DNA from 2 places in the Hathewaya limosa genome. Region 2 is predicted to be linked to the other one. Evidence: a T-box and tRNA genes for the amino acid it is inferred to sense, from the RefSeq annotation. Region 2 holds a T-box; the other holds one or more tRNA genes.
What was found. A T-box is a leader RNA that pairs with one kind of tRNA and senses whether it is charged. The one in region 2 lies ahead of tyrS (tyrosine--tRNA ligase), so its partner is inferred to be a tRNA-Tyr.
Positions count from the first base shown of each region.

Region 1: it has a tRNA-Tyr gene. The T-box ahead of tyrS (tyrosine--tRNA ligase) is inferred to sense a tRNA for this amino acid. The anticodon was not compared.

Region 1 is NZ_JAUSWN010000001.1:123,114-126,504, reverse strand. It holds gene metK (methionine adenosyltransferase) at 1-483, opposite strand, end outside; SAM riboswitch class I at 582-688, opposite strand; tRNA gene QOZ93_RS00595 (tRNA-Tyr) at 811-895, opposite strand; tRNA gene QOZ93_RS00590 (tRNA-Thr) at 901-976, opposite strand; tRNA gene QOZ93_RS00585 (tRNA-Tyr) at 998-1,082, opposite strand; tRNA gene QOZ93_RS00580 (tRNA-Thr) at 1,088-1,163, opposite strand; tRNA gene QOZ93_RS00575 (tRNA-Tyr) at 1,188-1,272, opposite strand; tRNA gene QOZ93_RS00570 (tRNA-Thr) at 1,277-1,352, opposite strand; tRNA gene QOZ93_RS00565 (tRNA-Tyr) at 1,369-1,453, opposite strand; gene yyaC (spore protease YyaC) at 1,722-2,243, shown strand; gene mreB (rod shape-determining protein) at 2,315-3,313, opposite strand.
Region 2 is NZ_JAUSWN010000020.1:22,774-31,704, forward strand. It holds gene QOZ93_RS11070 (SMI1/KNR4 family protein) at 1-396, opposite strand, end outside; gene QOZ93_RS11075 (hypothetical protein) at 438-827, opposite strand; gene QOZ93_RS14080 (hypothetical protein) at 974-1,108, shown strand; gene QOZ93_RS11080 (hypothetical protein) at 1,213-1,341, shown strand; gene tyrS (tyrosine--tRNA ligase) at 1,463-2,665, opposite strand; T-box leader at 2,775-3,056, opposite strand; gene QOZ93_RS11090 (ABC transporter ATP-binding protein) at 3,291-5,117, opposite strand; gene QOZ93_RS11095 (ABC transporter ATP-binding protein) at 5,114-6,910, opposite strand; gene QOZ93_RS11100 (ABC transporter ATP-binding protein) at 7,184-8,314, shown strand; gene QOZ93_RS11105 (ABC transporter permease/substrate-binding protein) at 8,307-8,931, shown strand, end outside.

The DNA.
Region 1 (3,391 bases), on a different contig from region 2:
CCTAACTTGTGATAATCTTAAAGCTAACTTATGAGCAAGTGATATTGGAAGTGGCATATATTCTGCTGTTTCATTTGATGCATATCCAAACATCATACCTTGATCTCCAGCACCAATAGCTTCTATTGTATCCATTTTACCCTCTTTAGATTCTAAAGCTTCGTCTACGCCCATAGCAATATCTTGTGATTGTTCATCAATAGATGTCATAACAGCACAAGTTTCTGCATCAAATCCATATTTAGCTCTTGTATATCCTATTTCACTTACAGTCTTTCTTACAACTTTAGGAATATCAACATAACAATTAGTAGTAATTTCCCCCATTACTGAAACAACACCAGTTGTACAAGTTGTCTCACACGCAACTCTACCTTGAGGATCTTTTTCTAAAATAGCATCTAAAATAGCATCTGAAATTTGATCACATATTTTATCTGGATGTCCTTCTGTAACTGACTCTGATGTAAATAACTTTCTCATATTATTCTCCCTCCAAAATGTTTATCTTTTCTAGAGCATGGCCTTTTTTCCTAATAAAAAAACCCCTTCAATAAGAAGAGGTTGTTAATATCTACCACCTCTTATCTTGCAGATATAAAATTCTGCAGGAATTGGCACCTTAGTGTTTATACACTGGTTGCCGGGTTTCACAGGGCCCTTTTCCCTCCACCTCTCTTGATAAGAGCATTTTATTTAATTTTTTATTTTTTTATATTTACATTATAACTTCATCATAGCATAATCTTATTACATGGTCAATAGAAACATTTAAATGATAAAAAATAAAAGGACATGAAAACATGTCCTTGGTGGATGAAGATGGATTCGAACCATCGAAGCGAAACGCAACAGATTTACAGTCTGCCCCCTTTGGCCACTCGGGAACTCATCCAAAAATGGAGCTGACAATAGGAATCGAACCTACAACCTGCTGATTACAAGTCAGCTGCTCTGCCAATTGAGCCATGTCAGCACAAAATATATTTTTTTAAAATGGTGGAGGAAGATGGATTCGAACCATCGAAGCGAAACGCAACAGATTTACAGTCTGCCCCCTTTGGCCACTCGGGAACTCCTCCAAAAATGGAGCTGGCAATAGGAATCGAACCTACAACCTGCTGATTACAAGTCAGCTGCTCTGCCAATTGAGCCATGCCAGCACAAAACATATTCTATTTTTAAAATGGTGGAGGAAGATGGATTCGAACCATCGAAGCGAGACGCAACAGATTTACAGTCTGCCCCCTTTGGCCACTCGGGAACTCCTCCAAATTGGAGCTGGCAATAGGAATTGAACCTACAACCTGCTGATTACAAGTCAGCTGCTCTGCCAATTGAGCCATGCCAGCATAAGTATTAAAATAATGGTGGATGAGGATGGATTCGAACCATCGAAGCGAAACGCAACAGATTTACAGTCTGCCCCCTTTGGCCACTCGGGAACTCATCCCTATTTAATACTACTTATTATGTTTTGTTGTCGTGTATTTCCGACAAGAAGTAGTATACATTTTTACGGTTCTTATTTCAAGTCGTTTTCTCCTTATTTAAGAAGATTACTTTCTTTATACTTATATTTTCTTTATAATACTCCTTTTTACTAAAAATTAATATGTTTTTTTACACCTTCTTCATATTTAATCTTTCATTCACATATTTTTATTAGTGTAATATTATATACTATCCTTTAAAACTCTGCTATATTTAGGAGGTGCCTTGTGGATAAAACTTGTATTAACTATTTAAATGAACGCTGTATAAATACACTAGTTGAATCTTTAAAAAAAACCATAGATGAAAAAACTATAATAGTATGTATAGGCACTGATAGATGCATAGGTGATTGTTTAGGTCCATTAGTAGGTTCTCTATTGATAGATCGAAAGTTTCCTCTAAAAGTATTTGGCTCCTTAAACAAACCTATTCACGCCTTAAATTTAGAAGAAAACTTAAACTATATAAATAATGAATATCCCAATCATAACATTATAGGAATAGATGCTTGTTTAAGTGATGATGAAGATATAGGTAACATAATAATTAGAGATTACCCCATATGTCCTGGAAAAGGCGTAGGAAAATATTTACCTCCTGTAGGTAACCTATCCATAGTAGCAGTTGTTGATTCCTATAATAATTCGGAACCTTTTTATTCTAGAAGTATTAGATTAAGTTTTATCATGAATATGGCTAAAAAAATTTGTATTTCTTTAGAAAAATCTTATACATTAAAAATTTAGATAAAAAAATACAAGCTATTTATAATATAGCTTGTATTTTTTTATTATTTACATAATAACTTAATAATATATTATTCTTTTCCCATATATTCTATGGAATCTAATGATTTCCCTGTTCCTAATGCAACACAAGATACACTATCTTCTGCTACATATACTGGTACCTTAGTATGATCTTGGATTAACTTATCAAGCCCATTTAATAATGCTCCACCACCGGTCATAACAATTCCTTTGTCAGCTATATCAGATGCTAACTCAGGTGGTGTCTTTTCAAGAACAGCATGTGCACACTCTGCTATAGCTTCTACAGCTTCTGCTAAAGCTTCCCTCATTTCACTAGAAGTTACTGTTATGTTTTTAGGAAGTCCTGTAATTAAATCTCTTCCTCTTATTTCCATACTTTCTTCTTCTACTTCATATGCACAACCAATATTTATCTTTAATTCCTCTGCAGTTCTTTCACCAATCATAAGCTTGTGTTTCTTTCTTATATACTTAATAATTGCTTCGTCAAATTCATCTCCAGCTACCTTTATAGATTGTCTTACAACCATACCACCTAAAGATATAACTGCTATATCTGTGGTACCTCCACCAATGTCTATAACCATATTTCCACTAGCTTTAGATATATCTAAGCCTGCACCTATAGCAGCTGCTACTGGTTCTTCTATTAATTGAACCATTTTTGCCCCCGCCATTTTTGCCGCTCCTTTAACTGCTCTTCTTTCAACCTCTGTAGCTTCACATGGAACACAAATAACAACTCTTGGAGTTGCTTTCTTTCTTCCACAAGCTTTTCTAATAAAATGTTTTAACATTTTTTCTGTCATATCATAATCAGAGATAACACCATCTTTTAATGGTCTTGTTGCTACTATATTCCCTGGTGTTCTACCAATCATTTGTCTTGCTTCTTCTCCAACAGCTAAAACCCTATCATTTGTCTTGTCGATTGCAACTACTGAAGGTTCCTTTAAGATTACACCTTTTCCTTTTATGTATACAAGAACTGTAGCTGTACCTAAATCTATACCCATATCAGTACCCATTCCGAAAAAAAACATAGCTTTCACTCCTGCTCATTGGTATATTAGTTCTAACATATTTTACTTCTATACTAATCAAAAAAAACCTTTTTTTTA
Region 2 (8,931 bases):
ACACATAATTCCTAATTTATTGTGCCAAACCTTATCATAAGCATCTTCTGGGTCCTTGAAACATGAATTAATCCAGTTTTCTATATTATCCTGTGCATCAATAATACCAGATAAACTTATGTTTAATTCAAACAATCCAGCGTAAGCTAAGTTCTTATTTTTTTCGATTTCTTTAAATAAAGTTTCATCAAGGTCTATAAAAAAATTTATATCTTTAGATACAGTAAAGAAAAACTCCTTTAGACTCCTCGGAAGTTGTTTCCCTAATTTACGCTCTGTTTCTTCAATTTCCTCTTTTGTTGCTGGAACATCTACATTAAACAAAACTTTACTATTTGATGAATTAAGTGTTTCTTTAAGTAGTTCCAATGATTTTATTAATTTACTATAATTCATTTTGACCTCCTTATTATATAAACCATTCTCATTCTATCTGTTTAAGTTTCGTCCATAAAAACATTTACTTTGTAAATTTGTTTGTCTTTCAAAAACAAATATGCATGAGAATTTTTTATAAATTTCAAAAAATCATCTTCAACATCTTCGCTCCATATAGTTTGTGAAAATAACTTGTTTTGTGCATTTGTTTTATATTGAATATCTAAATGTAATTGAGTATATTCTTCCTCTTCATTAGGAAACTGTCTTACTAATGAAAAATGAGTCATTGATTGCCCCGAAAATGTTTCTACTTCAAATAAGAGCATATCATCCTCTTCATTAACCCCATCAATTGTAATTTTACACATTTCTTTAAATGCATTTACTAATTCAGAAAGATTCATCTCTTTGTCTGTTGTACCTTTTAGTGATTCCAAAATTTTCATAATAACCTCCAAAATATAAGTTATGTTTAATTCGCTATACTTCATACCCTAAATTCAAACTTATTGTTCTATAACTATATCATATAGGCTCACTCATATTTAAATTATTAATAACACAAAGACCTACTTGCAATTTAAACATTAAAATTGATTACATCGGTATTATTTTTGATACGGCAAGAGCAGAAGATATTATTGTACGTATCCTAGATTTGCCATCAAACATTTTTATCATATATCCATCTAAGGTTGCATTTAAGAAACATCAAACCCGTTGGTAGATTGGCGAGATTTATATATATGGTAGAAGATAATCCACTAGTACTTGGTTGTTACTTTGTTATGAGTGGTCGAGGTTGTGATGATATTTTTGGAATACCGGAAAGTGAAAGGAAAACTTTTGGAACTCTATTTAGAAGATGTGAGCGTTGGTTTAAAACACTTTTTAGGAGCTGTGAAAGGCTTCTCTTTCTTAGAAACCAATAATGAAGAAATGAGAGGCTTAATAATATAAATGTCTGTAACCATTCAAAACAAAGGATTTACAGACATTTATAAATCTTTATAAAGATACTGAAAAATCTATTTAAAATTTAGATATAAATTAATATGAAAGTTTATTTATATTTATTTAATTATTTGCAAATTATTTTTACAAAATTTTTCTTTCCTATTTTAACTATCATCTCATTGTGTGGTTTTACTTCTGATAAATCGGTTACTTTTTCATCATTAATTTTTACCCCACCTTGTGTAGCTAATCTTCTTACTTCACTTTTACTTTTAACTATTTTATTTTCAGCTAATATGGATATAAGATCGAAATTAGCCCCATCTACTTCTATAGTATTTATATCATCTGGAATTTCATTTTTACTAAATACTTTTACAAATCTTTCTTGAGCCTCTATAGATTTTTCTTCTCCATGATATAATCTTACTATTTCTTTTGCTAATTCCATTTTAATATTTCTTGGATTTTCTCCATTTTTTAATCTTTCTTCTATTTTAGCTACATCATCTGGATGAACATCTGTTACAAGATCATAATATTTAATAATTAATTCATCTGGAATTGACATAGCCTTTTCATACATAACTTCTGCTGCTTCATCAATTCCAATGTAATTTCCTAAACTCTTACTCATTTTATTTACACCATCAGTACCTTCTAACAGGGGCATAAAAATAGTAGCCTGACTTTCTTGTCCGTATTCTTTTTGGAGCATTCTACCCATAAGAACATTGAATCTTTGATCTGTTCCACCAAGTTCTATATCTGCTTTAAGTTCCACAGAATCATAGCCTTGCATTAATGGGTAGAAAAATTCATGAATGCCTATTGCTTGTTGATTTTCATATCTCTTTTTAAAATCTTCTCTTTCAAGCATTCTAGCTACAGTCATAGTTGATGCTAACTTAACTACTTGCTCTAATTTTAATTCTGATAACCATTCACTATTAAATCTTACAGTAGTTTTATCCTTATCTAAAACTTTAAAAATCTGTTTTTCATAAGTTCTAGCATTTTCTAAAACTTGTTCTTTTGTTAATGGTTTTCTAGTTTTAGATTTTCCTGTTGGATCTCCTATCATTCCTGTAAAATCCCCAATTAAAATAATTGCTTTGTGTCCTAGATCTTCAAGTTGTTTAATTTTCCTTAAAACAACGGTATGTCCTAAATGAATATCAGGAGCACTTGGATCTAAACCTAATTTAACAGTTAAGGACTTATTTTCTTTATTAGCTTTCTCAAGTTTTTCTTTAAGATCTTCAAGTCCTATTATTTCATCTGCTCCTTTTTGAATAATCTTAATTTGTTCTTCAACATTTTTCATTTTTATATTCCTCCTATAAAATTTTATTTTTCATTTAGAATTATAAAGTCTACCGGTATACTTCATAATGTAAAAAATTATGTATAAAATAAAAAAACCCTCGTCCTAATAAAAGGACGAGAGTGAATATTCCCGTGTTACCACCTTAATTTATTGATATCTCACAATAACAACCTTATCAAGTACGCTAAAAGTAATTATTAAAACCTTACTTTCTAGTTATACTCTAGCACTATAACGGGTGCAGGAACCGACATCAGCCTACTGGTTGTTATCTTTCGGAGTGCTGCTCAGAGATGTATTCAAATTAATCTATCTTTGCCCCTCTCACTAACCGGGAACTCTCTGTAAATCTATAACTAATTCTACTTGTTCTCTTCAAAGCTTTAAGTTTTTCTTTTTTCACATTATAAAACACTTATTTTTTTTTGTCAATATCAGTTTATTTAAAAAATTAGAACTTTAATACATAAAAATCATAGTTTACTTAAACTAAATCAGTTAATCTTCATTTAATACCGAATCTCTAACTTTATTCTTGTATTTTTATAAACCTAATTTTCTTAAAAAGATCTAATGCTTTATTTCTTACTAATCATATTCCTTTACTGATAAGCCTTAAACTTTATACTATAACCTTTTTATCCATATACCATTTACTTTGAGATTCATACATCTCTGAATATTTACCCTTACTATTTATAAGTTCTTCATGAGTACCAATTTCTATTATTTTACCCTTGTCCATAACAACTATTCTATCCGCTATTTTAGCTGACCCTAACCTATGAGTAACAATTATAGCTGTTTTTCCTTTAGACATTTCTGCAAATTTATTATAAATTTTTGTCTCTTCTACGGGATCTATAGCTGCTGTTGGCTCATCTAAAATTATCATATTATGATCTTTATAAAATCCCCTTGCAATTGCTATTCGTTGCCATTGACCTCCCGATAAGTCTATTCCATCAAATTCTCTTGAAAGCATGGTATCAAAACCTTTATTAAATTTTTCTTCATTTATTTCTAAATCTGATTTTTCAACGGCTAATTGTAATTTTTCTTTTATATCCTTATTATCTTTAAAAAACCTTTCTTTGTTAGAGCTTATAGATATATTTTCTACTAAAGTCATCTTATATTTCGCATATTTTTGAAAAACTGCCGATATATTTTTATATATATTTTTTGATATAACTTTACTAGTATCTAATCCTCCTATTAGAACTTTTCCTTCTGTAGGTGTATATAATCCTGTAATAAGCTTTATTAGAGAAGTTTTTCCTGCTCCATTTTCTCCTACTATAGCAATAGTTTCTCCTTTATTTATTTTTAAAGATACATTTGAAACAGACATTTGCTCCATACCAGGATAAGTAAAACTTACATTTTCTAAATATATTTCAGGGATACCTTGAAATTCTTCATTTTGACCTTTTCTTTCTGTCATATTAACAAACCTAATAAAATTCTTTATAGTACCCCAACTTTTAGTTATGTTTCCTATATGCATACATATTATTTCTTCCATTAATGAAAACATCATTCCTATGGAGGCAAAAACTGCTCCAAATGCTCCTATTGATATTTCCCCTTTTAATAATGCAGTAAATAATAAATATAGTACCGACATATATCCCAGTAACGTTATCATTTTCATTCCTAGTTCTAAAAGTCCTGATTTTTTTTCTGCATTCCACATCTTAATATTAAGTAATTTTAAAGTCGATAAATATAAATCTTTAAAATAATTAAATGCACCCAAAATTCTTGTTTCTTTATAGTATTCCTTATCTATTAAACATTTTTCATAATACTCATATTCTCTTCTTAAAGGCGCTGCATTGTCTTCTAATTCTGCAAACACCTTAATTTTAATGATTTGTGTTATTGCAACTGGTATGAAAATTAATATTAAGGATGCAGCAAGAATAGGTTTCAATTTATACAAATATATTGACATAAATATAAAATATGGTAAATAGAAACTAAATAATACCATAATTACTGTTAATACAGATATACAATTTTCCATACCTTCATTAGCCTTATTAATATCATCTAAAAAACTAGACTGTTCAAAATAAATAGGATCTAAGTTACCAGTTTTTTTATTTATTTTTTTGCCCATATAACCTAATTGTATTTTAGCAAAATTATTCACTGTAAAATTGTGAGTCCCATTCAATACTTCTTCAATAATTAATGTTATTCCTAATAAACATCCCATTAAAATCATTGAATTTATAGCACCTTTTTTACCAATTTCTTTTGAAACCGTATCAAAAAATTTCTGGGTCATAAATATATTAAATCCTGTTGAAACACCATGAAGTATTCCTAATAAAATGGCGATAATAAAATATACTGGACTTGATTTAATAATCATTCTAAAAATTTCATCTAATACTTTAAAAAGAGAAATATCTTTTCGAGATTTAGAATCTATCATAAATACCAGCTCCTTTGACTCTCATACATTTTTGCATATAAACCATTTTTCTTCATAAGTTTATCATGAGAACCACTTTCTACAATGGTGCCATCCCCTATAACTAAAATTTCATTTGCAAGCTTAGTCGATCCAAGACGATGACTTATAAAAATCGTTGTATTTCCTTTACTTATTTCATTGAATTGTTCATATACTTGACTTTCACTTATTGGATCTAAAGCAGCTGTTGGTTCATCTAGAATTCTAAGTGATGCTGGACTTATAATAGACCTAGCCATTGCAAGCCTTTGCCATTGTCCACCTGATATATCTACTCCATTATCTTTAATTTTACCTAGTATTGTGTTTAATCCATTCGGAAATTTTTTTACTAAATCATTTAAATCTAAAATATCTATTGAAGTTTCTATATATTTTTCATTGACTTTTTCATTTAATGTAGAAACATTTCCTAAAGCTATATTGTCTTTAAATTTTATAGCATATTTCGCAAAGTCTTGATATACAACTGAACTCAATGCCTTTAATTCACTTTGTTTATATTCCCTAATGCTTTTATTATTTATTAAAATTTCTCCTTCAAACTCATCATATAATCCTGTTATAAGTTTTGTTATAGTGGTTTTTCCTGATCCATTTGCCCCTACAACTGAATAATGTTTCCCCTCCTCTATAAGAAAGGAAATATCCTTTAATATATAGTTCTCTGTACCTGGATACTTAAAAGATACACTTTTAAATTCTAAAGTTTTTAATTTTAATAATTTCTTAGAAGGTTCATCTAATGCCCCTTCACTTTCTTCCAAATTTGAAAACTTAGTAAAATCCTTTAAATATTCAATATTAGAAGATAGGTGTTTAATATAGTAGGTAATATTCCAAGACATCATTGTTATAAGTCTAAATACTCCATTTACAATAGAAATAAACATACCTACACTTAATCTTCCATCATTCACAGGGTATATAAGCACTAAAACTGTTAACATAGATATAATTGCAGTAATTATACTACTACTTTTCATTTTTATAAAATACTTTAAATCTGCTTTAACTTCTACCTTTCTTTTAATTTCATATTGTTCATCCCATTTTTTATTTATTTTATCCGTATAATGAAAAAGAGTTCTTTCCTCCACGAATTCTCTTCCTGTAATAACTTTTCTTAAATACTCTGTTCTTCTTTCATATTTTGATACTTCTCTATTAGCTTCATAAATATCTTTTCCACCCTTTATGGCAAGATAAAACAATGGAATGGAAATTCCTAAAATAATTAAGGTTGCCCACCATACCTGCATAACTAAAACTAAAAGCAAGCCTAAAATTATAATCACCATAGATATCATTTCCAACAAATCACTATAAGCCTCTTTTATTCTAACATCTGGATTCCTAGATACCCTAGATATTAAATCCCAAATATCCTGATTCTCTATATACTTATACTTTAGCTTAGCTACCTTTTCTATGATCTTAACTCTAAAAGTTTCTTTAAGTTTTAATTGTAACTTTGCTTCAACAAACTTTACAAGTTGTTGTGAAATCCACTTATAAGCAATAAGTGTTATTATAATAAACATAGGTAAAAATATATTTTTAATACTCTTTTCACCTCGAACTACTAAAATAGAAATGTCTAAAAATTTAGCAGTAACTATAACTTCTACTGTAGGAACTATACCATCTATTAATTTTTGAATAACTATGACTATAGAACTTTTAGGTGCATATTTAAATGGAATTCCTATAATATCTTTAACACCATATTTTTTTTCTTTAACCCCCATTTTACCCCCTTCTTTCTTTTTATAAATACTTAAATTTTTATTTATAAAAGCTAACATATTAAACATTGATCACAAAAATTATATCATATTTTCTGAATATTCTATACATTTTATCATTCTTTTGTTATTCTAGAAATCCACATAAAACTTATAAGCTTCTCTTTAAATTCTTCTAAAACAAGCCTTACTGGAACTTATATATCATTTATGTTATAATATTTTTAACAACTTCTGAAAGTTTTAGAAGTTGTTAATTTTTCAGGAGGTGTTTTATTGATAGAATTCAAAAATATAACAAAAAAAATTGATTCTAAAATTATACTAAACAACATTAATTTAAATATTGAAAAGGGTAAACTTATTGTACTAATAGGTCCCAGTGGTTGTGGAAAAACTACTACGCTAAAAATGATAAACAAACTTATCAAACCATCTTCAGGAGAGATTTATATAGACTCTAAACCAATTTCTAAAGAAAATACTATCTCATTACGTCGTAATATTGGCTATGTAATTCAAAACACCGGTCTTTTTCCTCATCTTACGATTAAAGAAAACATTGAACTACTCCCTAAGTTAAAAAAAGAACCCTTAAATAAAATTCACAAAAAAACCTTAGATCTCTTAGCATTAGTTGGTTTAAATTCACATGAATATTTAAATAAATATCCCAATGAATTAAGTGGTGGTCAACAACAACGTGTAGGGGTTGCCCGTGCCTTTGCAACAGATGCAGATATCATATTAATGGACGAGCCTTTTAGTGCATTAGACCCCATAACCCGTAATTCTTTACAAGAAGAATTATTTGAAACTCAAGAAAAACTGAAAAAAACTATAATTTTCGTAACCCATGATATGGATGAAGCTATAAAATTAGCTGATAAAATTTGTATTATGAATAATGGTTCTATTGCTCAATATGATACGCCAGAAAATATATTAAAAAATCCTGCTAATGATTTTGTTTCAGATTTTATTGGATCGAATAAAATTTGGAATAGTCCAGAATTTATAAAAGCTAAAGATATTATGATTAATTCTCCTATATGTGTTAGTCCATCTAGAAATATTCTTCAAGCTATAGAAATAATGAAATCTAATAAGGTAGATAGCTTATTAATTGTTGATAAAGAATATATTTTAAAAGGTTTAGTTACTCTAAAAAGCATTAGAAGAAATATACCTAAGGAAACAAAACTAAATCAAATTATGGAACATAATGTGGTTTCCATTAATGAAGAAGATAATATCGTTGAACTTCTAGAATTAGTTAGCGAACACTCCTTTGGTTATATTCCTGTTACAAATAATAAAAACCAACTGGTAGGTCTTATAACCAAGAGTAGTTTGATCTCCGTATTAAGTGAACAATTCCTAGAAGGCGGTGATTTAAATGAATAACTTTTTTTCTTTTCTAATAGATAAAAAAGAAGAAATAGTAAGACTTTTACTCCAACATATGTACCTTACTTTAGGTGCTATTTTAATTTCTGTCTTAATTGGTATACCACTTGGAATATTAATAACTAAATCAAAACCTTGCAGAAAACCAATTTTAAACTTTATTAACTTAGTTCAAGCAATCCCCTCCATGGCATTATTAGGATTATTCATTCCAATATTAGGTATTGGAACTGTCCCAGCAATTACTACTGTAGTCCTTTATTCACTATTACCTATAATAAAAAATACTTATGTAGGTTTAACCAGTATAGATCCAAACATACTAGAAGCTTCACATGGTATGGGACTTACAGGTTCACAAACTCTTAGATTAATACAATTTCCATTAGCACTTCCAATAATAATGTCTGGTATTAGGATCTCTGCCGTTACTGCTGTTGGTCTTATGACCTTGGCGGCTTTTATAGGGGCTGGGGGATTAGGATATCTTGTATTCTCTGGTATTCAAACTGTAAATAATTTTATGATTTTAGCTGGTGCAATTCCTTGTTGTGTGCTTGCTCTTTTGATTGATTTTATCTTTAGTAAAATAGAACTAGCTGTTACTCCTAAAG